2 regions of the Streptomyces vulcanius genome follow, and region 2 is predicted to be linked to the other one. Evidence: riboswitches for the same ligand, from Rfam matches in the RefSeq annotation. Region 2 holds a riboswitch; the other holds the start of a gene.
What was found. A riboswitch is a leader RNA that binds a small molecule or an ion and turns the genes downstream of it on or off. The one in region 2 is predicted to bind S-adenosylmethionine.

Region 1 (11,599 bases), on a different contig from region 2:
GGGTCTGGCCTTCTCCGGCTTCGGCACCATCCTCGGCGCGGTCAACTTCATCACCACCATCATCTGCATGCGCGCGCCGGGCATGACCATGTTCCGCATGCCGATCTTCGTGTGGAACGTGCTGCTGACCGCCGTCCTGGTCCTGCTCGCCTTCCCCGTCCTCGCGGCGGCCCTGTTCGCCCTGGAGGCGGACCGAAAATTCGGGGCACACGTCTTCGACGCGGCAAACGGCGGGGCCTTGCTGTGGCAACACCTCTTCTGGTTCTTCGGCCACCCAGAGGTGTACATCATCGCCCTGCCGTTCTTCGGCATCATCAGTGAGATCATCCCGGTCTTCTCCCGCAAGCCGATGTTCGGCTACATGGGCCTGATCGCCGCGACGATCGCCATCGCCGGCCTCTCCGTGACGGTGTGGGCGCACCACATGTACGTCACGGGCGGTGTGCTCCTGCCGTTCTTCTCCTTCATGACGTTCCTCATCGCCGTCCCGACCGGTGTGAAGTTCTTCAACTGGATCGGCACGATGTGGAAGGGGTCACTGAGTTTCGAGACCCCGATGCTGTGGGCGACGGGCTTCCTCATCACCTTCACCTTCGGTGGTCTGACCGGCGTCATCCTGGCCTCGCCGCCGATGGACTTCCACGTCTCCGACTCGTACTTCGTGGTGGCGCACTTCCACTACGTGGTCTTCGGCACGGTCGTCTTCGCGATGTTCGCCGGCTTCCACTACTGGTGGCCGAAGATGACCGGCAAGATGCTCGACGAGCGCCTCGGCAAGATCACCTTCTGGACGCTGTTCATCGGCTTCCACGGCACGTTCCTGGTCCAGCACTGGCTCGGTGCCGAGGGCATGCCGCGTCGTTACGCCGACTACCTGGCGGCGGACGGCTTCACCGCCCTGAACACGATCTCGACGATCAGCTCGTTCGTCCTCGGTCTGTCGATCCTGCCGTTCTTCTACAACGTGTGGAAGACGGCCAAGTACGGCAAGCCGGTGGAGGTCGACGACCCGTGGGGCTACGGCCGTTCGCTCGAATGGGCGACCTCCTGCCCGCCGCCGCGGCACAACTTCCTCACCCTGCCGCGGATCCGCAGCGAATCGCCGGCGTTCGACCTGCACCACCCCGAGATCGCCGCGCTCGAGCAGCTTGAGCACAGCGGCCACGGTGCCAGCGCCATCGCGGGCAGCAAGGAGGCCGGCAAGTGAAGATCCAGGGCAAGATGTTCATGTGGCTGAGCGTCTTCGTCCTCGCCATGGCGGTCGTCTATGGCGTGTGGTCGAAGGAGCCGGCCGGTACCACGGCCCTCTTCCTGGCCTTCGGCCTGTGCATCATGATCGGCTTCTACCTGGGCTTCACCGCCCGGCGGGTCGACGCGGGTGCCCAGGACAACAAGGAGGCCGACGTCGCCGACGACGCCGGCGAGATCGGGTTCTTCAGCCCGCACAGCTGGCAGCCGCTCTCCCTCGCCACCGGAGGTGCCCTGGCCTTCCTGGGCGTCGCGGTCGGCTGGTGGCTGCTGTACTTCTCGGTGCCGCTGATCCTGATCGGCCTGTGGGGCTGGGTCTTCGAGTACTACCACGGTGAGAACCGCACCCAGTAGCACACACGGCACACCGGGGAACCCGGACACTCCGCACGGAGGGTCCGGGTTCCTTCGTTTGCCGTAATCCCTGTCCTCCATCCGAGGCGCCCAGCGCGCCGTGGTTGACGCGGCTCCCTAGCGTGAAGCCATGAGCCCCACACCACGCCCTCGCACTGTCGTCAGCTGCACCCTGCTGGTGATCACCGTCGGCGCGGGCGCTGTCACCGCCTGCGGCTCCGACGGCAACCCCCTCGCCGAGCGCCCCTACGACGCGAGCGACCAGATCTCCTTCAACGGCCCCACGGGCGACGGCAAGAAGGCCGACCCCGACAAGCCCCTGGAGGTCGTCGCGGAGGACTCCGACGAGCCCATCACGGACGTCACCGCCGTGGACGCCTCGGGCCGCTACGTGGCCGGCGAACTCTCCGCCGACGGCAGCCGCTGGCACAGCACCGAGCCACTGGCCGCAGACGCCCACTACACGGTCCGCGTGAGCACCGAGGACGACAGCGGCGCCCCCGGCCGCCGGGTCCTCACCTTCCACACCGGCAAGCCCACCGCCCCGAAGCGGCTGACGGTCGAGTTCGGCCCCGACGCGGGCAAGTACGGCGTCGGCCAGCCCGTCACCGCCAAGCTCAGCGAGCCCGTCAAGGACCCCGTCCAGCGGGCCGTCGTCGAACGGTCCCTGAAGGTCGACTCCACGCCCTTCGTGGCGGGCGCCTGGCACTGGGTGGACGACAAGGAACTCCACTACCGCCCCAAGGACTACTGGCCCGCCCAGGCCACCGTCCGCGCCCACAGCAACCTGGACGGCATAAAGATCGGCGACCGTCTCTGGGGCGCGAAGTCCAAGGACCTCAGACTGTCCATCGGCGACCGCGTCATCGCCGTCACGAACGCCGCGACCCACTCCATGACGGTCTACAAGAACGACGCGGTGATCAACACCATCCCCGTCACCACCGGCAAGCCCGGCTTCGACACCCGCAACGGCGTCAAGGTGGTCCTGGGCAAGGAGTACCTCGTACGCATGCGCGGCACCACGGTGGGCATCGCCGAAGGATCGGCCGAGTCCTACGACCTCGACGTCTACTACGCCACCCGGGTCACCTGGAGCGGCGAGTACGTCCACGCCGCCCCCTGGTCCGTGGGCTCCCAGGGCTCCGCGAACGTCAGCCACGGCTGCACCGGCATGAGCACGTCCAACGCCGAGTGGTTCTTCGACACGTTCCGCCCCGGCGACGTCGTCCAGGTCGTCAACAGCGCCGGCCACACGATGGAACCCTTCGGCAACGGCTTCGGCGACTGGAACCTCGACTGGCCCAAGTGGAAGCAGGGCAGCGCCCTGACCACCGGCAAGCAGAAGATCCAGGAGGACACGTCAACCCTCCAGCCGAGGCCGGCGTGACGTTCTTTGTCTTCTAGGGGCGCGGGGAACCGCGCGACAAGCCCACGACGGCCCGCACTCGCGCTGAGACCCCCACGCCCCACCCCGCTAGGCGCTCTGAAGGTTCTTCTGCCGCAACAGGGAAGCCAGCGCGCCGGCGAACTCCACAGGCTCGACCGGCAAGGTCACCGCCGCCTCGGCCCGAGACCACGTGGCCAGCCACGCATCCTGCGGCCGCCCGATGAGAACCAGCACCGGCGGACACCGGAACACCTCGTCCTTGACCTGCCGGCACAACCCCATGCCCCCCATGGGCGTGGACTCCCCGTCGAACACACACACGTCGATCCCGCCCCGGTCCAGCTCCGTGAGCACCGCCGCGGCAGTGGCGCACTCGATGAACTCGACAGGCGGAACATCGGGAGCGGGCCGTCGGCCGGAGGCCAACCGCACCTGCGAGCGGGTGTTGGAGTCGTCGCTGTAGACCAGCACCGTGGCGGTCGGCTGCATTGTTCCTCCGAAGACGTCAGCGTCGTACGGACAGGCCCTGTGAGCCGGATGTTACTCCGTTCAACACCACGTCAACACCGGTACGGATGGCATAGACACCCCGAACGGCACCCCCGGGAGTGAGGGCGGGATAAGCGACCGACATAATGTCGGTCGTGGCGACAGCAACGACAGTAGATACCGGGCACGCGCACCCGTCGGTCAATCGGCCGAACCTCACCAGCGTCGGAACCATCATCTGGCTGAGCTCCGAGCTGATGTTCTTCGCGGCCCTCTTCGCGATGTACTTCACCCTGCGATCGGTGACGGGTCCCGATCACTGGAAGGAGATGGCCGAGTCCCTGAACTTCCCGTTCTCGGCCACCAACACCACGATCCTGGTGCTCTCCTCCCTCACCTGCCAGCTCGGCGTGTTCGCCGCCGAGCGGGGTGACGTGAAGAAGCTCCGGGGCTGGTTCATCATCACCTTCATCATGGGTGCGATCTTCATCGGCGGTCAGATCTTCGAGTACACCGAGCTGGTGAAGAAGGACGGGCTCTCGCTCTCCTCGGACCCGTACGGCTCGGTCTTCTACCTGACCACCGGCTTCCACGGCATGCACGTGACGGGCGGCCTCATCGCCTTCCTGTTCGTCCTCGGCCGCACCTACGCGGCGAAGAGGTTCACCCACGAGCAGGCGACCGCGGCGATCGTCGTGTCCTACTACTGGCACTTCGTCGACGTCGTCTGGATCGGTCTCTTCGCCACGATCTACATGATCAAGTAGCTGGGCCCGCTCCACGCGCCCCAGAAGCGCAACCGAACTAGCACCGCCGAAGCATCGACGAAGCATCGACGCAGAAGATCCTGACACCGGGGTAATCCGTGAAAAAGCTCTCCGCACGACGACGCCATCCGCTGGCGGCGCTCGTCGTCCTACTCCTCGCGCTGGCGTGCACGGGGGGGCTGTACGCCGTGTTCGCGCCCGCGGGCAAGGCACAGGCAGATGAAACCGCCCAGTCCCTGGCCATCGACGAGGGCAAGAAGCTCTTCGCCGTAGGCTGCGCCAGCTGCCACGGCACCGGCGGTCAGGGCAGCTCCGACGGTCCGAGTCTGGTCGGCGTGGGCGCCGCGGCCGTCGACTTCCAGGTCGGCTCCGGGCGTATGCCGGCGGCCACCTCCGAGGGCCCCCAGGTGGTGAAGAAGAAGAACATCTACACCCAGGCCCAGATCGACCAGCTCGCCGCGTACGTCGCCTCCCTCGGCGCCGGCCCGAACGTCCCGACCGAGGCCCAGTACGGCCCGGAGGGCGCGGACATCGCCAAGGGCGGTGAGCTGTTCCGCACCAACTGCGCCCAGTGCCACAACTTCACCGGCAAGGGCGGCGCCCTCACCAAGGGCAAGTTCGCTCCGACCCTCGAGGACGTGGACCCCAAGCACATCTACGAGGCCATGCAGACCGGCCCGCAGAACATGCCCTCCTTCCCCGACACCACCCTGTCGGAGCAGAACAAGAAGGACATCATCGCGTACCTGCACGCGGTCAACGGCAGTGAGACGAACAACCCCGGTGGTCTGGAGCTGGGCGGCCTCGGGCCGGTCAGTGAGGGCCTGTTCTCCTGGATCTTCGGTCTCGGCGCGCTGATCGCGGTCGCCGTCTGGGTCGCCGCTCGGACCGCAAAGGCCAAGAAGTCATGAGTAGCCAAGACATTCCCGAAGAGAACCTGCCCGCTGAGCAGGGCCACGCGCACGGCAGCGCCGTAGGGGTCGCGGACGAGCGGAACCCGTTCGCGGACCCCGGGCTGCCGCCCCACGAGCACCGTGTCCAGGACATCGACGAGCGGGCCGCCAAGCGGTCCGAGCGCGCGGTCGCCTTCCTGTTCACCCTGTCGATGCTCGCCACTGTCGGCTTCATCGCCTCCTATGTGGCGATCCCCGCCGACAAGTCGGTCTTCGTGTTCCCGATCGGTCACCTCAGCGCGCTGAACTTCGCGCTGGGTCTGACCCTGGGCACGGCGCTGTTCACCATCGGCGCCGGCGCGGTCCACTGGGCCCGCACCCTGATGTCGGACGTCGAGGTCGCCGACGACCGGCACCCGATCGCGGCCGAACCCGAGGTCCGTGCCAAGGTCCACGCGGACTTCAAGCAGGGCGCCAAGGAGTCGGCGATGGGTCGGCGCAAGCTGATCCGCAACACGATGTTCGGCGCGCTCACCCTGGTGCCGCTCTCCGGCGTCGTACTGCTGCGCGACCTCGGCCCGCTGCCCGAGGACAAGCTGCGCCACACGCTGTGGGCCAAGGGCAAGCTCCTCGTCAACATGAACACGAACGAGCCGCTGCGCGCCTCGGACGTCGCCGTCGGTTCGCTCACCTTCGCCAAGCCCGAGGGCCTGGAGGAGCACGACGAGGAGTTCCAGAACGAGATCGCCAAGGCCGCCCTGATGATCGTCCGGCTCCAGCCCGACAACATCAAGGACAAGCGCGAGCTCGAGTGGTCGCACGAGGGCATCGTGGCGTACTCGAAGATCTGCACCCACGTCGGTTGCCCGATCTCCCTGTACGAGCAGCAGACGCACCACGTGCTGTGCCCCTGCCACCAGTCCACCTTCGACCTCTCCGACGGTGCCCGAGTGATCTTCGGCCCCGCCGGTCACGCCCTGCCGCAGCTGCGTATCGGCGTGAACGACGAGGGCTACCTCGAGGCGCTCGGCGACTTCGAAGAGCCCGTCGGTCCTGCTTTCTGGGAGCGCGGATGAGCACCAACGAGAACAACGAGCGGCGCGGCAAAGCGCCCGCCGGCGAGCGCGTCGCCGACTGGGCCGACGGCCGGCTGGGGATCTACTCCCTCGCCAAGGCCAACATGCGCAAGATCTTCCCCGACCACTGGTCGTTCATGTTGGGCGAGGTCTGCCTCTACAGCTTCATCATCATCATCCTGACGGGTGTGTACCTGACGCTGTTCTTCCACCCGTCGATGAACGAGGTGGAGTACCACGGCAGCTACATCCCGCTCCAGGGACAGCTGATGTCCGAGGCGTTCAGCTCGACCCTGCACATCTCCTTCGACGTGCGCGGCGGTCTGCTCATCCGGCAGATCCACCACTGGGCGGCGCTGATCTTCCTCGCCGGCATGTTCGTGCACATGATGCGCGTGTTCTTCACGGGCGCGTTCCGCAAGCCGCGTGAGATCAACTGGCTGTTCGGCTTCCTGCTGTTCGTCCTGGGCATGTTCACCGGCTTCACCGGTTACTCGCTCCCGGACGACCTGCTCTCCGGCACCGGCGTCCGCTTCACCCAGGGCGCCATCCTGTCGATGCCGATCGTCGGCACGTACATCTCGATGTTCCTGTTCGGCGGGGAGTTCCCGGGCCACGACTTCGTGGCGCGGTTCTACTCGATCCACATCCTGCTGCTGCCGGGCATCATGCTCGGTCTCGTGGTCGGCCACCTGATCCTGGTCTTCTACCACAAGCACACGCAGTTCGCGGGCCCCGGCAAGACCAACAAGAACGTCGTCGGCATGCCGCTGCTGCCGGTCTACATGGCCAAGGCCGGAGGCTTCTTCTTCCTGGTCTTCGGTGTCATCGCGGTCATCGCCGGCATCGCGCAGATCAACCCGATCTGGGCCATGGGCCCCTACCGTCCGGACCAGGTGTCCACCGGCGCCCAGCCCGACTGGTACATGGGCTTCGCCGAGGGTCTGATCCGTTTCATGCCGGGCTGGGAGGTCAACATCTGGGGCCACACCCTGGTCCTCGGTGTGTTCATCCCGCTGGTCCTCTTCGGTGTCGTCCTCGCCGCGTTCGCCCTCTACCCCTTCATCGAGTCGTGGGTCACGGGCGACAAGCGCGAGCACCACATCCTGGACCGTCCGCGCAACGCCCCCACGCGCACCGCGTTGGGAGTCGCCTGGGTCACGATGTACATGATCACCCTGGTGGGCGGCGGCAACGACCTGTGGGCCACGCACTTCCATCTGTCGATCAACTCGATCACCTGGTTCGTCCGGATCTTCTTCTTCGTCGGACCGGTCATCGCGTACGTCATCACCAAGCGGATCTGTCTCGGCCTCCAGCGCCGCGACCGGGACAAGGTGCTGCACGGCCGGGAGACCGGCACCATCAAGCGCCTGCCGCACGGTGAGTTCATCGAGATCCACGAGCCGCTCAGCCAGGAGCAGCTGCACACCCTCACGGCTCACGAGCAGTACGAGCCGGCCGCGATCGGTCCGGCGGTCGACGAGAACGGCGTCGAGCGCAAGATCAAGCGTTCCGAGAAGCTGCGCGCCAAGGTCAGCGACGCGTACTTCGGCGAGGACCAGCAGATCCCGAAGCCGACCGTGGAGGAGTACAAGGAGATCACGAGCGGCCACGGCCACCACTGATCGCTGAGGCGTCGCCACGCCCCGCACGAAGGGCCCCGTCCGCTGTTCGGACGGGGCCCTTCGCCGTGTCCCCTGGCTGGATAGGGTGGGGGCATCCTGTCCTTTTCGAGGTACGACACCCAGGAGCGGCTATGAGCGCTGTGACCCCCGCTGGAGGCGACACCGCGGCGGGCCGTTCCTGGCCCGACGTGCTGAACGCCCTGCTGTACGGCCGCGACCAGAGCGCCGAGGCCACGGGGTGGGCGATGGACCGGATCATGCGCGGCGAGGCGACGGACGCTCAGATCGCCGGGTTCGTGGTGGCCCTGCGGGCCAAGGGCGAGACCGTCGAGGAGATCAACGGACTCGTGCGGACCATGTACGAGCACGCCAACGTGATCGAGGTGCCCGGCCGGACGGTGGACATCGTCGGCACCGGCGGCGACGGCGCCAAGACCGTCAACATCTCCACCATGTCGGCGATCGTCGTCGCCGGCGCGGGCGCCACGGTCGTCAAGCACGGCAACCGGGCCGCGTCCTCCGCCTCCGGCGCCTCGGACGTCCTGGAGAAGCTCGGGGTCAACCTGGAGCTGACCCCGGCACGGGTGGCCGAGGTGGCCCAGGAGGCCGGGATCACCTTCTGCTTCGCGGTGAAGTTCCACCCGGCGCTGCGCCACGCGGGTGCCGCCCGCGGCCAGCTGGGCATCCGCACGGTGTTCAACATCCTCGGCCCGCTGACCAACCCCGCCCGGGTGCGGGCCCAGGCGGTCGGGGTCGCGGACCCGCGCATGGCGCCGGTCGTCGCGGGCGTCTTCGCCGAGCGCGGCAACTCCTCGCTGGTCTTCCGGGGTGACGACGGCCTCGACGAGCTGACCACCACCGCCACCTCCCGGGTGTGGGTCGTACGCGACGGCAAGGTCACCGAGGAGACCTTCGACCCGCGTGACGTCGGCCTCGAACTGGTCCCGGTGGAGGCCCTGCGGGGCGGGGACCCGTCGTTCAACGCCGAGGTCGCCCGTCGACTCCTGGACGGCGAGACGGGCCCGGTCCGGGACGCCGTCCTGCTGAACTCGGCGGCGGCCCTGGTGGCCCTGGAGCCGGGCTCCGGGACCCTCGCGGAGCAGATCCGCGCCGGCATGGACCGGGCGGCGGAGTCGATCGACTCGGGCGCCGCCAAGCGGGCCCTGGACCGCTGGGTCGCCGCCAGCAACGCGTAACCGTCGCCGGTGCGGTCCCGCGATCCGGACACGGGTTGCGGGACCGCGATCACTTCACGTACGTTCCTGTACCAGGTCATGAGTGACAGTCATGAGGCCCCGGCCGACTGTCCGGCAACCCTCCGTCCGTGGCGGGGTGCCCCGGGTGAAGACCAGGCCGTAGGCAGTGAGGTCTACGGCAAGCGCGGACCCCTCGCACGCCAGGGGTCCTGGTCTCGAGGGAGTCTTCCGTGAGCAAGCGAATGCGATAGGGCGTAGAGCCCCGCCTCCGCACATCCCTTTTCTCCTTGCTGCCTTTCCTCTCACGGGAGCTTTGTCATGTCCGTCTCCACCGCTGTCTCCAACGCTGCCTCCGCCCAGGACATTTGTGCGCCTCTGCCCGTTCTCGGCCGGGATGTCACCGTGCCGCTGGTCACCGGCGGTGAGGTGACCTACGCGGCGCTCGACTACGCGGCCAGCGCCCCCGCCCTCCAGCGGGTCTGGGACGACGTCGCGGCCTACGCGCCGTACTACGGCAGCGTCCACCGGGGCGCCGGCTACCTCTCGCAGCTCTCCACGGACCTCTTCGAGAACGCCCGCAAGACCGTCGCCGAGTTCCTCGACTGCCGCGCGGACGACCAACTGGTCTTCACCCGCTCCACCACGGACTCCCTGAACCTCCTGGCCGCCGCCCTCCCCGCCGGCTGCCAGGTCTTCGTCTTCGAGACCGAGCACCACGCCTCCCTGCTCCCCTGGACGGACGCCCGGGTCACCTACCTCGACGCCCCGCGCACCCCGGCGCAGGCCGTGGCGACCCTGGAGCAGGCCCTCGCCGCCCGCGACCCGCACGGACCGGCCCTGGTCTGCGTCACCGGCGCCTCGAACGTCACCGGCGAGCTGTGGCCCGTACGCGAGCTCGCGGCGGCAGCGCACGCGCACGGCGCCCGGATCGTCCTGGACGCCGCCCAGCTGGCCCCCCACCACCCGGTGAGCGTCCGTGACCTGGACGTCGACTGGGTCGCCTTCTCCGGCCACAAGCTGTACGCCCCCTTCGGCTCCGGAGTCCTGGCCGGCCGCGCCGACTGGCTGCAGGCCGCCGAGCCCTACCTCGCGGGCGGCGGGGCCAGCCGCCGGGTCACCCGGCGCGAGGACGGGGGAGTGGCCGTGGAGTGGCACGAGAGCGCCGCCCGCCACGAGGCCGGCTCCCCGAACGTCATCGGCGTCTACTCCATCGCGTCGGCCTGCAAGGCCCTCACGGAGGCCGGCTTCGACACGCTGGTCGCCCGGGAGCGGTACCTGATCGAGAAGGTGCGGGCGGGCCTGGCCGAGGTCCCGGAGGTGCGGATCCTCTCCCTCTTCGGCGACGACGCCCCGCGCGTCGGCGTGATCTCCTTCGTCGTCGACGGCTGGAACAGCTCCCACTTCGCCGCGGCCCTCTCCGCCGAGTACGGCATCGGCGTCCGCGACGGCCTCTTCTGCGCCCACCCCCTGGTCCGCACCCTCCTCGGCACCGCCCCCGAGTCCCAGGGCGACTGCGGGGCCCCCGAGGCGGCGCCGGGAGAGAAGTCCCTCAACGCCATCCGGGTCAGCTTCGGCGCCGGCACCCCCGACGAGCACGTCGACCGCTTCGTGACCGCGGTGCGCGAACTGGTCACCGACGGTGCGAAGTGGACGTATCGCACGGAGGACGGCCGATGCGTACCGGCCGTCTGACGGACTGACGTCTACCTCTGCCGATACGCTCCCCTCGGCAGCTGTACGGAGGGCAGGGGGAGCACGGAGTGCGGGAGCTGCACGAGACGGATCCTCGGACCATCGGTCCCTACACGGTCCTGGGCAGGCTCGGGTCCGGCGGCATGGGCGAGGTGTATCTCGCCGAGGCGCGCGGCGGGCTGCGGCTCGCCGTGAAGGTGGTGCGGTCCGAACACGCGGAGGACCGTACCTTCCGCGCGCGCTTCAGACACGAGGTGCGGGCCGCGCAGAGCGTCGGCGGGGCGGGGACCTACACCGCCAGGGTCGTGGACGCCGACACCGGCGCCGTACGGCCGTGGATGGCCACCGAGTTCGTGGAGGGGCCGAACCTGCGGGACGCGGTCCTCGACGGCGGGCCCCTGCCGGGGGACGCGGTACGGCTCCTCGCGGCGGCGCTCGGCGAGGCACTGGCCGCGATCCACGCCAAGGGGCTGGTGCACCGGGACCTCAAGCCCTCGAACATCCTGCTGGCGGCGGACGGCCCCCGGGTCATCGACTTCGGGATCGTCCGGGCCCTGGAGGGGACGGCGCTGACCCGGACCGGGGTGGTCGTCGGGTCGGTCGGCTATGTCTCGTCGGAGCAGATCCGCAACGGCGCCCATGTGGGGCCGGCCTGTGACGTCTTCTCGCTGGGCGCGGTCCTCGCGTACGCGGCCGGCGGACGGGAACCGTTCGGCGAGGGACAGGACTCGGTCGTCCTGCTGCGGATCCTGACCGGGGACGTCGATCTGTCCGCCGTACCGGAGCGGGATCTGCCGCTGGTGGAGTCGTGTCTGCGGGACGACCCCGGCGCACGGCCGACGCCCGCGGACGTGGTCGCGGCCGCG
Region 2 (11,599 bases):
GAACGCGTCCGCCCAGCGCCGGGTGAGGAAGCCCAGACGGTCCGCGCCCAGCATGCCGTGCAGGAGCCGCTCGCGGATGTCCTGGGGGAGCAGCGCGAAGTAGTCCACCGGCGCCCACGGTGTGTGGGAGAAGTGGCCGATGCGCAGGTCGGGGCGGAGCTCGCGGAGCATCCCCGGCACCAGGCACAGGTGGTAGTCCTGGACGAGGACCGCCGCGCCCTGCGCCGCCTCCTCCGCGAGACCCTCCGCGAACGCGCGGTTGTACGTCTCGTACGACGCCCACTGGCGCCGGAACTCCGCGTCGAAGACGGGCTCCAGCGGGGTCTGGTAGAGGAGGTGGTGGATGAACCAGAGCACGGAGTTCGCGATGCCGTTGTAGGCGTCGGCGTGGATGTCCGCCGGGATGGGCAGCATGCGCACGCCCTCCTCGCCGACCCCGCGCCGGACCGCCTCCCGGTCGCCGTCGGACAGCGCCGAGCAGACCCAGAGGGCGCCCGCGTCCGGTCCGATCGCCGACAGGCCGGAGACCAGCCCGCCGCCGCCGCGTTTCGCGCGCAGCGAGCCGTCCTCCCGCACCTCGTACGAGACCGGGCCGCGGTTCGACGCGACCAGCACCTGAGCAGCTCCACCGGTGGTAGCCATAGCCCTCAACCTAGCCCGGTCCGGAAACGCTCAAACGTACGGTCGCGGTGTGTGGAGGGCCCGTATACGGCCCGTTCACCGTGTTACGCGACCTTGCGCGACGCGTACTCCGCGATCTCCGCCATCGGCGGCCGTTCCTCCGTGTCCACCGAGTAGGTGCGCGGCTCGAAGCCGTCCGAGCCGCGTTCGAACTGGGTGAGGGCGGGGCGGACGAGATGGCCGCGGGCCAGCCGGAGCTGGGCGGTGCGGTAGATCGCCGCGGCCATCCGGCCGAGCGCCTGTCCGTCCTGGTGGCGGTGCTTGCGCACACCGACGTCGACCTGGGCGAGGGCGTTCAGCCCCACCAGGTGCAGCGCGTCGACCAGCATCCCCAGCTCCACGCCGTACCCGACCGGGAACGGCAGCTGCTCCAGCAGGCTGCGGCGGGCCGCGTACTCGCCGCCCAGCGGCTGCACGAAGCCGGCCAGCTGCGGCCAGTGCATGTTGAGCAGCGGGCGGGCCATCAGCTCGGTGACCCGGCCGCCCTGGCCCGCCGCGCCGGCGAGCGGACGGTCGTACATGCCCTTGACGAGGGCCACGCCCGGGTCGGTGAGCAGCGGGCCGACGATGCCCGAGACGAAGTCCGAGGAGAACTCCCGCAGATCGGCGTCGATGAAGCAGACGATGTCCCCGCGCGTGACGAGCAGGGAGCGCCACAGCACCTCGCCCTTGCCGGGCACGGCCGGGAGGCGGGGCAGGATCGTGTCGCGGTGGACGACCCGGGCCCCGGCCGCCGCCGCGACCGCGGCCGTACGGTCGGTCGACCCGGAGTCGACGACGATCAGCTCGTCGACCAGCGGTACCTGCTGCATGAGGTCGTGACGGATGACGGCGACGATGTCACCGACCGTCTCCTCCTCGTTCAGCGCGGGCAGCACGACGGACACCGACTGGCCCGTGGCGCGCTTGGCGGCGAGTATCCGGTGCAGCGGGCGGTCGGTCAGGGACCAGGAGCGGGTCGTCAGCCAGCGCTCGGCTTCTTCCAGCACAGTCTGCGGCTCCTCACATCTCGCGGTACAACGCGTGTACATCTCGCGGTTCGGACGACTATCTCAACTGTGGTGGCCTTCGGTTACAGTCTTGAACAACGCGGATGACCATCGCATGTCCGGGGTCGTTCAGCGTTCAATGAGATCAACAACTTCATACCGCTCATCCAGAGGGGCAGAGGGACACGGCCCGATGAAGCCCCGGCAACCCTCCAGCCGGTCTGACCACGTAGATGTGGTGAGGCTCCCGGCTCGGGAAGGTGCCAAATCCGTCTCACGGCGAGGTGCGTCGTGAGGAAGATGAGGAGAAAGGGCCTCCCCTCACATGGCTGCGCAGACTGTTGCAACCGACTCCACGAAGACCGTCGACCTTGGTCCCGCCGCGGCGCTGAGCTGCCGGGAGTGCGGGCACCGCGTCCCCCTCGGGCCCCTCTTCGCCTGCGAGGAGTGTTTCGGCCCCCTTGAGATCGCGTACGACTTCTCCGCCTACGAAACGGAGGAGCTCCGCAAGCGCATCGAGGCGGGACCCGCGAACATCTGGCGTTACGCGCCGCTGCTGCCCGTCCCGGCGGACGTGGCGGACAAGCCCAACATCAACCCCGGCTGGACCCAGCTCGTCAAGGCCGACAACCTCGCCCGTGAACTCGGCGTCGACTCCGGCAAGCTCTTCGTGAAGGACGACTCCGGCAACCCGACCCACTCCTTCAAGGACCGGGTCGTCGCCCAGGCCATCGAGGCCGCCCGCGCGTTCGGGTTCACGACGCTGTCGTGCTCCTCGACCGGCAACCTCGCCGGCGCGGTCGGCGCCGCCGCCGCCCGGGCCGGCTTCCGCTCCTGCGTGTTCATCCCGCACGACCTGGAGCAGGGCAAGGTCGTCATGGCCGCCGTCTACGGCGGTGAACTCGTCGGCATCGAGGGCAACTACGACGACGTCAACCGCTTCTGCTCCGAGCTCATCGGCGACTCGGCGGGCGAGGGCTGGGGCTTCGTCAACGTCAACCTGCGGCCGTACTACGCGGAGGGGTCCAAGACCCTGGCGTACGAGATCTGCGAGCAGCTCGGCTGGCGGATCCCGGACCAGCTGGTCGTGCCGATCGCCTCCGGCTCCCAGCTCACGAAGATCGACAAGGGTCTGCAGGAGCTGATCAAGCTCGGGCTGGTCGAGGACCGGCCGTACAAGATCTTCGGCGCGCAGGCGGAGGGGTGCTCCCCGGTGTCCGTCGCGTACAAGGCGGGGCACGACGTGGTCCGCCCGCAGAAGCCGAACACCATCGCCAAGTCCCTGGCCATCGGCAACCCGGCGGACGGTCCGTACGTGCTCGACATCGCGCGGCGCACGGGCGGGGCCGTGGAGGACGTCACGGACGAGCAGATCGTCGACGCGATCAAGCTGCTCGCCCGGACGGAGGGCATCTTCGCCGAGACCGCCGGCGGGGTAACCGTGGGGGTCACTCGCAAGTTGATCGAGAACGGTCTGCTGGACCCGACGAAGACCACGGTCGTCCTGAACACCGGCGACGGCCTGAAGACCCTGGACGCGGTGGCCGGTACCGGCCTCACCGCGACGATCCGCCCGAACCTCGACTCCTTCCGAGAGGCTGGCCTCGCATCATGAGCGTCAACGTCCGCATCCCCACCATCCTGCGCACCTACACCGGCGGCGCGGCCGAGGTGACGGCCGAGGGCGCGACCCTCGGCGAGGTCATCGCCGACCTGGAGAAGAACCACACGGGCATCGCCGCCCGGGTCCTGGACGACCAGGGCAAGCTGCGGCGGTTCGTCAACGTGTACGTCAACGACGACGACGTCCGCTTCGAGCAGGGACTGGACACGGCGACTCCGGACGGCGCCGGCGTCTCGATCATCCCGGCTGTCGCGGGCGGCTGATCCCTGGATTACTACCCGCCGGTAGTAACCGTCGGTAACAGTGATTACCGAGCGTTCATCGAATTGCCCCCTCCGTGAGAGAAGCGGAGGGGGCAATTCAGTGAGGTTGAACGAGGTACAGTTGGGGAACCCGGTCCAGCACCCCGGTTCTGGCGCCTTTGATTTCTGCCTTACAGCCGACAAGAAGTAGCCAAAGTGCATGTCTCATGCGCGGCATTTGTGGCTTTTATGGGGCCCGACTTGCCCTGAATTCAGGCGAATTCTCGCCACATTCCGGATCCCGCGCGTCCAGAATTCTCGTCCGACTGACCTGTTGCAGACGGCAGTTGGACAGATACATTCGGCCGCGGTCGACGCGTTCCGGCGCACGCCCCCAACCAGCTGGGGGGTGAGGTCTGACCCGGATCCGCGAAGTGTGGATCTGTGCAAGGGCCAGTAATAGGGGAGTTAGGCATGGCTCAGGGCACCGTCAAATGGTTCAACGCGGAGAAGGGGTACGGCTTCATCGCGGTCGACGGTGGTGCGGATGTTTTCGTCCACTACAGCGCCATCCAGATGGACGGTTACCGCACCCTGGAAGAGGGTCAGCGGGTCGATTTCGAGATCTCGCAGGGCCAGAAGGGGCCGCAGGCGGACATGGTCCGGCTGGCGACCGGCTGAAGCACGCGCCGACTGACAGCGTCGTTCTTCTGTTCTTCACCGAAGGGCTCGTGCCTCCCGGGGCACGGGCCCTTCAGCATGCCCGGGTCCGGTCGCCCGGCGCCTCGCATCTGTGAGAGGCGCTTGCACTCGACCATGCCGAGTGCTAATCATTGGCGTTAGCACTCTGAAGGTGAGAGTGACAAAGAAGGACCGAGTCGGTGAGGCCCGCAGGCCAGGTGGGGCAAGGAACCACGGGGCATGCGAGCCGTCCGTCGCGGGCGCGGGCGCGGTCCGAAGGAATCACCCCCAGTCCTGGAGGGACCACTTCACATGGCCAAGATCATCGCGTTCGACGAGGAGGCGCGGCGCGGCCTCGAGCGCGGCATGAACCAGCTCGCGGACGCCGTGAAGGTGACGCTCGGCCCCAAGGGCCGCAACGTCGTCCTCGAGAAGAAGTGGGGCGCCCCCACGATCACCAACGATGGTGTCTCCATCGCCAAGGAGATCGAGCTCGAGGACCCGTACGAGAAGATCGGCGCCGAGCTGGTCAAGGAAGTCGCCAAGAAGACGGACGACGTCGCCGGTGACGGTACGACCACCGCGACGGTCCTCGCCCAGGCCCTGGTCAAGGAGGGCCTGCGCAACGTAGCCGCCGGCGCCAACCCCATGGCCCTCAAGCGCGGTATCGAGAAGGCCGTCGAGGCTGTCTCCGGTGCCCTGCTCGAGCAGGCGAAGGATGTCGAGACCAAGGAGCAGATCGCCTCCACGGCCTCCATCTCCGCCGCCGACACCCAGATCGGCGAGCTCATCGCCGAGGCGATGGACAAGGTGGGCAAGGAAGGCGTCATCACCGTCGAGGAGTCGCAGACCTTCGGTCTGGAGCTCGAGCTCACCGAGGGCATGCGCTTCGACAAGGGCTACATCTCGGCCTACTTCGCGACCGACATGGAGCGTATGGAGGCCGTCCTCGACGACCCGTACATCCTGATCGCGAACTCCAAGATCGCCAACGTCAAGGACCTGCTCCCGCTCCTGGAGAAGGTCATGCAGGGCGGCAAGCCGCTGCTGATCATCGCCGAGGACGTCGAGGGCGAGGCCCTGTCGACCCTGGTCGTCAACAAGATCCGCGGCACCTTCAAGTCCGTCGCGGTCAAGGCCCCGGGCTTCGGCGACCGCCGCAAGGCGATGCTGAACGACATCGCCATCCTCACCGGCGGCGAGGTCATCTCCGAGGAGGTCGGTCTCAAGCTCGAGAACACGACCCTGGACCTCCTGGGCAAGGCCCGCAAGGTCGTCATCACCAAGGACGAGACCACCATCGTCGACGGTGCCGGCTCCTCGGACCAGGTCGCCGGCCGGGTCAACCAGATCCGCGCCGAGATCGAGAACAGCGACTCGGACTACGACCGCGAGAAGCTCCAGGAGCGCCTGGCGAAGCTCGCGGGCGGCGTGGCCGTCATCAAGGCCGGTGCCGCCACCGAGGTGGAGCTCAAGGAGCGCAAGCACCGCATCGAGGACGCCGTCCGCAACGCGAAGGCGGCCGTCGAGGAGGGCATCGTCGCCGGTGGCGGCGTCGCGCTCATCCAGGCGTCCTCCGTCTTCGAGAAGCTGGACCTCGAAGGTGACGAGGCGACCGGCGCCAACGCCGTGCGCATCGCGCTCGAGGCCCCGCTGAAGCAGATCGCCATCAACGCCGGCCTCGAAGGCGGTGTCGTGGTGGAGAAGGTGCGCAACCTGACCCCCGGACACGGCCTGAACGCCGCGACCGGTGAGTACGTCGACCTGGTCAAGGAAGGCATCATCGACCCGGCGAAGGTCACGCGCTCTGCCCTGCAGAACGCCGCGTCCATCGCCGCGCTCTTCCTCACCACCGAGGCCGTCATCGCCGACAAGCCGGAGAAGGCCGCGGCCCCGGCCGGCGGCGGCATGCCCGGCGGTGACATGGACTTCTGAGCCTGATTTCCGGGCTCGGGTTTCCTACCGAGGGCGGTACTCCCTGCTGACGCGGGGGGTACCGCCCTCGGGCGTTGAAGGGCTCCGCGAGAAACCCTTCCAGAAACTCTTCGAGAAAAAATCCCGGCGATGTCGAGAACCCGTGGCCCGCTCCGTCCCCGGGGTGAACGCGACCACAATGGGGTCGCACCGGCACCGAGGAGAACCACCATGGCCAAGTACCTGCTGCTCAAGCACTACCGAGGCGCCCCGGCCGCGGTCAACGACGTCTCCATGGACAAGTGGACGCCGGAGGAGATCTCGGCCCACATCCAGTACATGAACGACTTCGCGGCCCGGCTGGAGACGACCGGCGAGTTCGTCGACGGCCAGGCGCTCGCCCCCGAGGGGACCTGGGTCCGCTACGACGGCGAGGGCCGCCCGCCCGTGACCGACGGCCCGTTCGCCGAGACCAAGGACCTCATCGCCGGCTGGATGGTGATCGACGTCGACAACTACGAGCGCGCCGTCGAGCTGGCCGGGGAACTGTCGGCCGCCCCCGGCGCGGGCGGCAAGCCGATCCACGAGTGGCTGGAGCTGCGCCCGTTCTACGGCGTGCAGCCCACGGTCACGGAGTGACCGCTGAGGTGAACGAGGTCCTGCTGAGGAGCCTCACGCCGAGCGTGCTCGGCATCCTCGTCCGCCGCGGAGCCGACTTCGCGGCGGCCGAGGACGCCGTGCAGGACGCGCTGGTCGAGGCGGTCCGCGTATGGCCGGCCGACCCTCCGCGGGATGCGAAGGGCTGGCTGGTCACCGTGGCCTGGCGCAAGTTCCTCGACGCGAGCCGGGCGGACACCTCCCGCCGCCGGCGTGAGGATCTCGTCGACGAGGAGCCGGCACCCGGGCCCGCACCCGCGACGGACGACACACTCCAGCTCTACTTCCTCTGCGCCCACCCGTCCCTCACCCCGTCGTCCGCGGTCGCGCTCACGCTGCGCGCCGTCGGCGGGCTGACCACCCGCCAGATCGCCCGCGCCTACCTGGTACCCGAGGCGACCATGGCGCAGCGCATCAGCCGGGCCAAGCGCACCGTCAACGGCGTGCGGTTCGACCGGCCCGGCGACGTCGCCACCGTGCTGCGCGTCCTCTACCTGGTCTTCAACGAGGGCTACTCCGGCGACGTCGACCTCGCCGCCGAGGCCATCCGGCTCACCCGGCAGCTCGCGGCCGCGATCGACCACCCCGAGGTGGCCGGGCTGCTCGCCCTCATGCTGCTCCACCACGCCCGGCGCGCCGCCCGGACCGCGCCCGACGGCAGTCTGGTGCCGCTCGCCGAGCAGGACCGCGGTCGGTGGGACACGGTGTCGATCGCCGAGGGCATCGGAATCCTGCACAGGGCCCTGGCCCGCGACCGCCTCGGCGAGTTCCAGGCCCAGGCCGCCATCGCCGCCCTCCACGCGGACGCGCCCACCGCCGAGGAGACCGACTGGGTGCAGATCGTGGAGTGGTACGACGAGCTCGCCCGGCTGACCGACAGCCCGGTCGTCCGCCTCAACCGCGCGGTGGCGGTCGGCGAGGCCGACGGACCACGCGCCGGTCTCGCGGCCCTGGCGCCGCTGGACGAGTCGCTCCCCCGCCACACCGCGGTGGCGGCCTACCTCCACGAACGCGACGGCGACCTGCCGACGGCGGCCCGCCTGTACGCCGAGGCGGCGAGTAAGGCCCCCAACCTGGCGGAACGCGACCACCTGACCCGCCAGGCGGCTCGGCTCAACGCCCGGGGGGACCACTGACGGGTTCGTCAGTCGGCGTACTTCTTGAGCGGCTCGGTGTCGAGGGTGATGCTCACCGGGGGCGGGAGCTCGACCGTGGCTCCCCAAGCGTAGGAGTCGATCCGCTGGTAGCGGCTGTCCTTGGGCTCGCTGTACACGACGACTGTGTTGTTGTCGCGATCGACGAGGAGGTATACGGGGATGGCGGCCTCCGCGTAGCCGACGGGTTTGTCGATGCGGTCGCGTTGGTTGGTGTCACGGTCGTGAGACGTGATTTCGAGGGCCATCAGAATCCCCGCGGTGTCGGACCATTCGCCGTCGTCGATGAAGTGATCCACCGGTGCGAGTGCCGCGTCGGTCCGAGCACGACCCTTGCGGTATGCCTCGGCCTTGACGCCGGATTCGGGAGCGAGGTCAAGATCGGGACGGTGGAGCAGGAACTGGCGCACCAGCCACATGTAAATCGAACGGTGCTTGCCGTCCGGCATTGCCTTGACCTCTAGTTTTCCATTGACGTACTCCAGCCGGACGGTCTCCGGCGCCCGCCGGTCCAGTTCCTCGAAGTCCTCGACGCTGAGCGGATCCCTGGTGCGGACCCGGCCGTCGACGAATTCGAGCCGCACATGCTCAGGGGCTGCTGCGGCGAGGTCCTCGAAGTCCTCGATGGGCATCTGCGGGCGTTCGGCGGTGCTGGGGGTCATGGCGTCGCCTCCTCCCCTCCATCGTGCCCCGGGGTGGTGTCGTCGGACCGTAGGAGCGGTCATGCGGGTGTCCTCTCTCGTTGTTGCAGTGACATAGCCGCACGAATCTCGTCCGCGCGGGCCTGGATGGCCGATGCGGAGAGGGGCGTGTTGGAGCGGGCGGGCGCGGGTCCGCCTCTGCATGCGCCGCACTCGCCGCCCGGCAGCGCTTCGGGACGGCCGGGGATTCCGCACTTCGCGCACTCGAGAATCCGGCGGGGCGGCCGTACGGGCGGCGGCTCGGGAGGGAGCTTGTCCGTCAGACGCCGCCGGAGCAGGGCCACCGGGCTGTGGACGGGCGTGGGCAGACCGGCGGTCAGGGCAGTGAGGAGGGTTTCCTCCGTGGCCCCTCGCGCGAACCACTCCTCCACCAGCGGGGCGAGCTGGGCGCAGTCGGCGGCGGAGAGGGACAGAACGGGGGTCGTACGGCCGAGGGCGGCCAGGAGGATGTGGGCGCGGGAGCGGGTGGGGCGGGTCCGGGGCGCGTCTTCCGGTACGTCGCCCCGTGCGAAGGTCGCCCACCAGCCGTCGTCGCGTGCCGTACGAGACCACCACGATCGGGTGATCCAGCGGGAGCCGCCCGAGTCGGTTTCCAGCCGTTCCCTGCCGCGCCTCAGGTGACCTGCCGCCTGGATCCTGTTGAGCGCCGTGCCGAGGGCGCATTGCCCGTACGGCAGCGTCTTGGCCAGCGTCTTTACGGAGATGTCGGCGCCGTCGGGCAACCGGTCGAGGTACGCGGCGATGGCCGCCTCGCGGGGCGGGAGGTGCGCGAAGTCGTGGTTCGCGCGGGGAGGTTGGCCGGGCGCCGATCGCTTGCCGTAACCCGGATTGGCCATGGGGTGCGGGGAAGCGTGCGCGGACGGGGAGACAGCACTAAACTCAGCATCAGCCACGGATCGAAGTCGGCTTTCGGTCTAGTAGGTCAAGCCCCCGCAGGTGCTGCTAACACCTGGCGGGGGCTGTTTCGTTATGCGCACGGTAGAGGTTCGTAACCGTCCGTGGCAACTCGGTCGCTCCGGGTCAACTCGCGGGGAGGGTGGGTGGGTTGGAGCCCACTACCCATTCCAAACAAAGAGCGCTCGGAGCTGGACTCTTGAGCTTCGGGAGTTGGGGCGGACGATGTACGACACCGGCGAGGAGTTCCCGCCCCCGGCCTCAGGGGGCGATCTTGTCCGGACGAGCAGACAATGAGCGCGAGGCATCCTGTCGCGGCTGTGGTGGGATGCGCGGTCCTCCGGTCACCGTCGAGACGATGGTGGACCAGAGAGAGACGGATCGTGATGTCGGACGAGAGAGCCGAACGCATCGCGGATTTCATCGGGCCACTACGGGTGAAACCCGGGTCGAAGGTGCGCCTGGACCGGGACTTCGATCCTCGCTACAAAGCCGGTCTGAGGAAACGGGACGGGATCGAGCTGCTGCGGACCGGGGTGTCGCTGCTGGCCGAGTACCAGGAGCGGCTGGCCGCCCAGGACACGTACGGCGTACTCCTGTGCCTCCAGGCACTCGACGCCGGCGGCAAGGACGGGACGATCCGCCATGTGATGAGCGGCGTCAATCCCCAGGGCGTACGGGTCAGCAGCTTCAAGGTGCCATCCGCCGGGGAACTCGACCACGACTATCTGTGGCGCTACGCCCAGCGGCTGCCCACTCGCGGGGAGATCGCCATCTTCAACCGCTCGCACTACGAGGAGGTTCTCGTCGTACGGGTCCACCCCGAGAACCTGGTCCGGCAGAAACTGCCGGACGAGGCCCGGGGGCCGGACATATGGGAGCGGCGCTACCGGGAGATCAACCACTGGGAGCGGTACCTCACGGGCAACGGGTTCAAGGTGGTGAAGATCTTCCTGAACCTGTCCAAGGAAGAGCAGCGCACCCGCTTCCTGAAGCGGATCGACCGGCCGGAGAAGAACTGGAAGTTCTCCGCGGCCGATGTCCGTGAGCGGCGCCAGTGGGACGACTACCAGCACGCGTTCTCCGAGATGCTGTCGGCCACGAGTACGAAGTGGGCGCCGTGGTACGTCGTGCCGGCGGACCGGAAGTGGTTCGGGCGGATCTGCGCGGCGGCGATCCTCGCACACACTCTGATCGACATCGATCCTCAGTACCCCGACGTCGGGGAAGAGGCGCGGGAGGATCTGCTCGTCACCAAACGGGACCTGGAGCGGGAGGCCCCTGCCGGGGCACCGGCCGATCCGTACGCCGACCGGCATCCGTCGGCCGCGCGGGCCGCTGGGCGGAGAGACCGGCCGAAGAAGAAGCGCGGCTAGGACCTGTCGGAGCGGCGCGCGACCGGCCGGGACGCATGCGCGGCCACGGATCGGAGGCAGAGCGATGACGGTGCGTTCGAATTCCGTGGGAGAACAGCCTCCGTCCTCGGGCGATGGCTGGTACGCGCACGCTCCCGAGGAGGTCGTAGCAGCGTTCGGTGTCGATCCGGCGGTCGGTCTCTCCGCAGCACGGGCCGCGCAACTCCTTGCCTCGCACGGCCCGAACTCGCTGCCCGAGGAGAAGCGACCTCCGGCCTGGCGCCGGTTCCTCCAGGAGTACCGCAGTTACATGCAGATCGTCCTGGTGGCCGCGGCGGTCGTCTCGCTGCTCGTCAGGGAGTGGACCACCGCGGTCCTGCTGATCGTCCTGACCCTGCTGAACGCGGTCGTGGGCCTGCGCCAGGAGGGCAAGGCCGAGAGCGCGATGAACGCGCTGCAGTCGATGATGAAGGCGACGGCACGGGTACGCAGGGACGGCACGGAGGCCGAGATCCCCGCCGAACAGCTGGTCGTCGGCGACATCGTGCTCATCGCCGCAGGGGACCAGGTGGCGGCGGACGGACGCATCATCGAGGCCAGTGCCCTGCAGATCGACGAGTCGGCGCTCACCGGCGAGAGCGTTCCCGCCTCGAAGGACGCCGGCACACTCCCGGGCACCCGGCCGGCACCCGGCGACCGGACGAACA

Region 1: it holds a riboswitch for S-adenosylmethionine, as region 2 does, so the genes downstream of both, ACFPIH_RS05440 (aminotransferase class V-fold PLP-dependent enzyme) here and thrC (threonine synthase) in region 2, are expected to answer to the same signal.

What each region holds. Positions count from the first base shown of each region.
Region 1 covers NZ_JBHSFK010000003.1:146,160-157,758, forward strand. Annotated here, with positions in the region: gene ctaD (aa3-type cytochrome oxidase subunit I) at 1-1,207, shown strand, start outside; gene ACFPIH_RS05400 (cytochrome c oxidase subunit 4) at 1,204-1,602, shown strand; gene ACFPIH_RS05405 (L,D-transpeptidase) at 1,733-2,992, shown strand; gene ACFPIH_RS05410 (response regulator) at 3,080-3,481, opposite strand; gene ctaE (aa3-type cytochrome oxidase subunit III) at 3,628-4,248, shown strand; gene qcrC (cytochrome bc1 complex diheme cytochrome c subunit) at 4,347-5,159, shown strand; gene qcrA (cytochrome bc1 complex Rieske iron-sulfur subunit) at 5,156-6,217, shown strand; gene qcrB (cytochrome bc1 complex cytochrome b subunit) at 6,214-7,845, shown strand; gene trpD (anthranilate phosphoribosyltransferase) at 7,977-9,041, shown strand; SAM riboswitch class IV at 9,116-9,232, shown strand; gene ACFPIH_RS05440 (aminotransferase class V-fold PLP-dependent enzyme) at 9,360-10,733, shown strand; gene ACFPIH_RS05445 (protein kinase domain-containing protein) at 10,802-11,599, shown strand, end outside.
Region 2 covers NZ_JBHSFK010000038.1:62,721-74,319, reverse strand. Annotated here, with positions in the region: gene ACFPIH_RS41765 (alpha,alpha-trehalose-phosphate synthase (UDP-forming)) at 1-642, opposite strand, end outside; gene ACFPIH_RS41760 (glucosyl-3-phosphoglycerate synthase) at 726-1,670, opposite strand; SAM riboswitch class I at 1,831-1,977, shown strand; gene thrC (threonine synthase) at 1,996-3,285, shown strand; gene ACFPIH_RS41750 (MoaD/ThiS family protein) at 3,282-3,557, shown strand; gene ACFPIH_RS41745 (cold-shock protein) at 4,011-4,217, shown strand; gene groL (chaperonin GroEL) at 4,530-6,152, shown strand; gene ACFPIH_RS41735 (YciI family protein) at 6,363-6,770, shown strand; gene ACFPIH_RS41730 (RNA polymerase sigma factor) at 6,779-7,924, shown strand; gene ACFPIH_RS41725 (Uma2 family endonuclease) at 7,933-8,604, opposite strand; gene ACFPIH_RS41720 (hypothetical protein) at 8,664-9,479, opposite strand; gene ACFPIH_RS41715 (polyphosphate kinase 2 family protein) at 9,924-10,913, shown strand; gene ACFPIH_RS41710 (cation-translocating P-type ATPase) at 10,978-11,599, shown strand, end outside.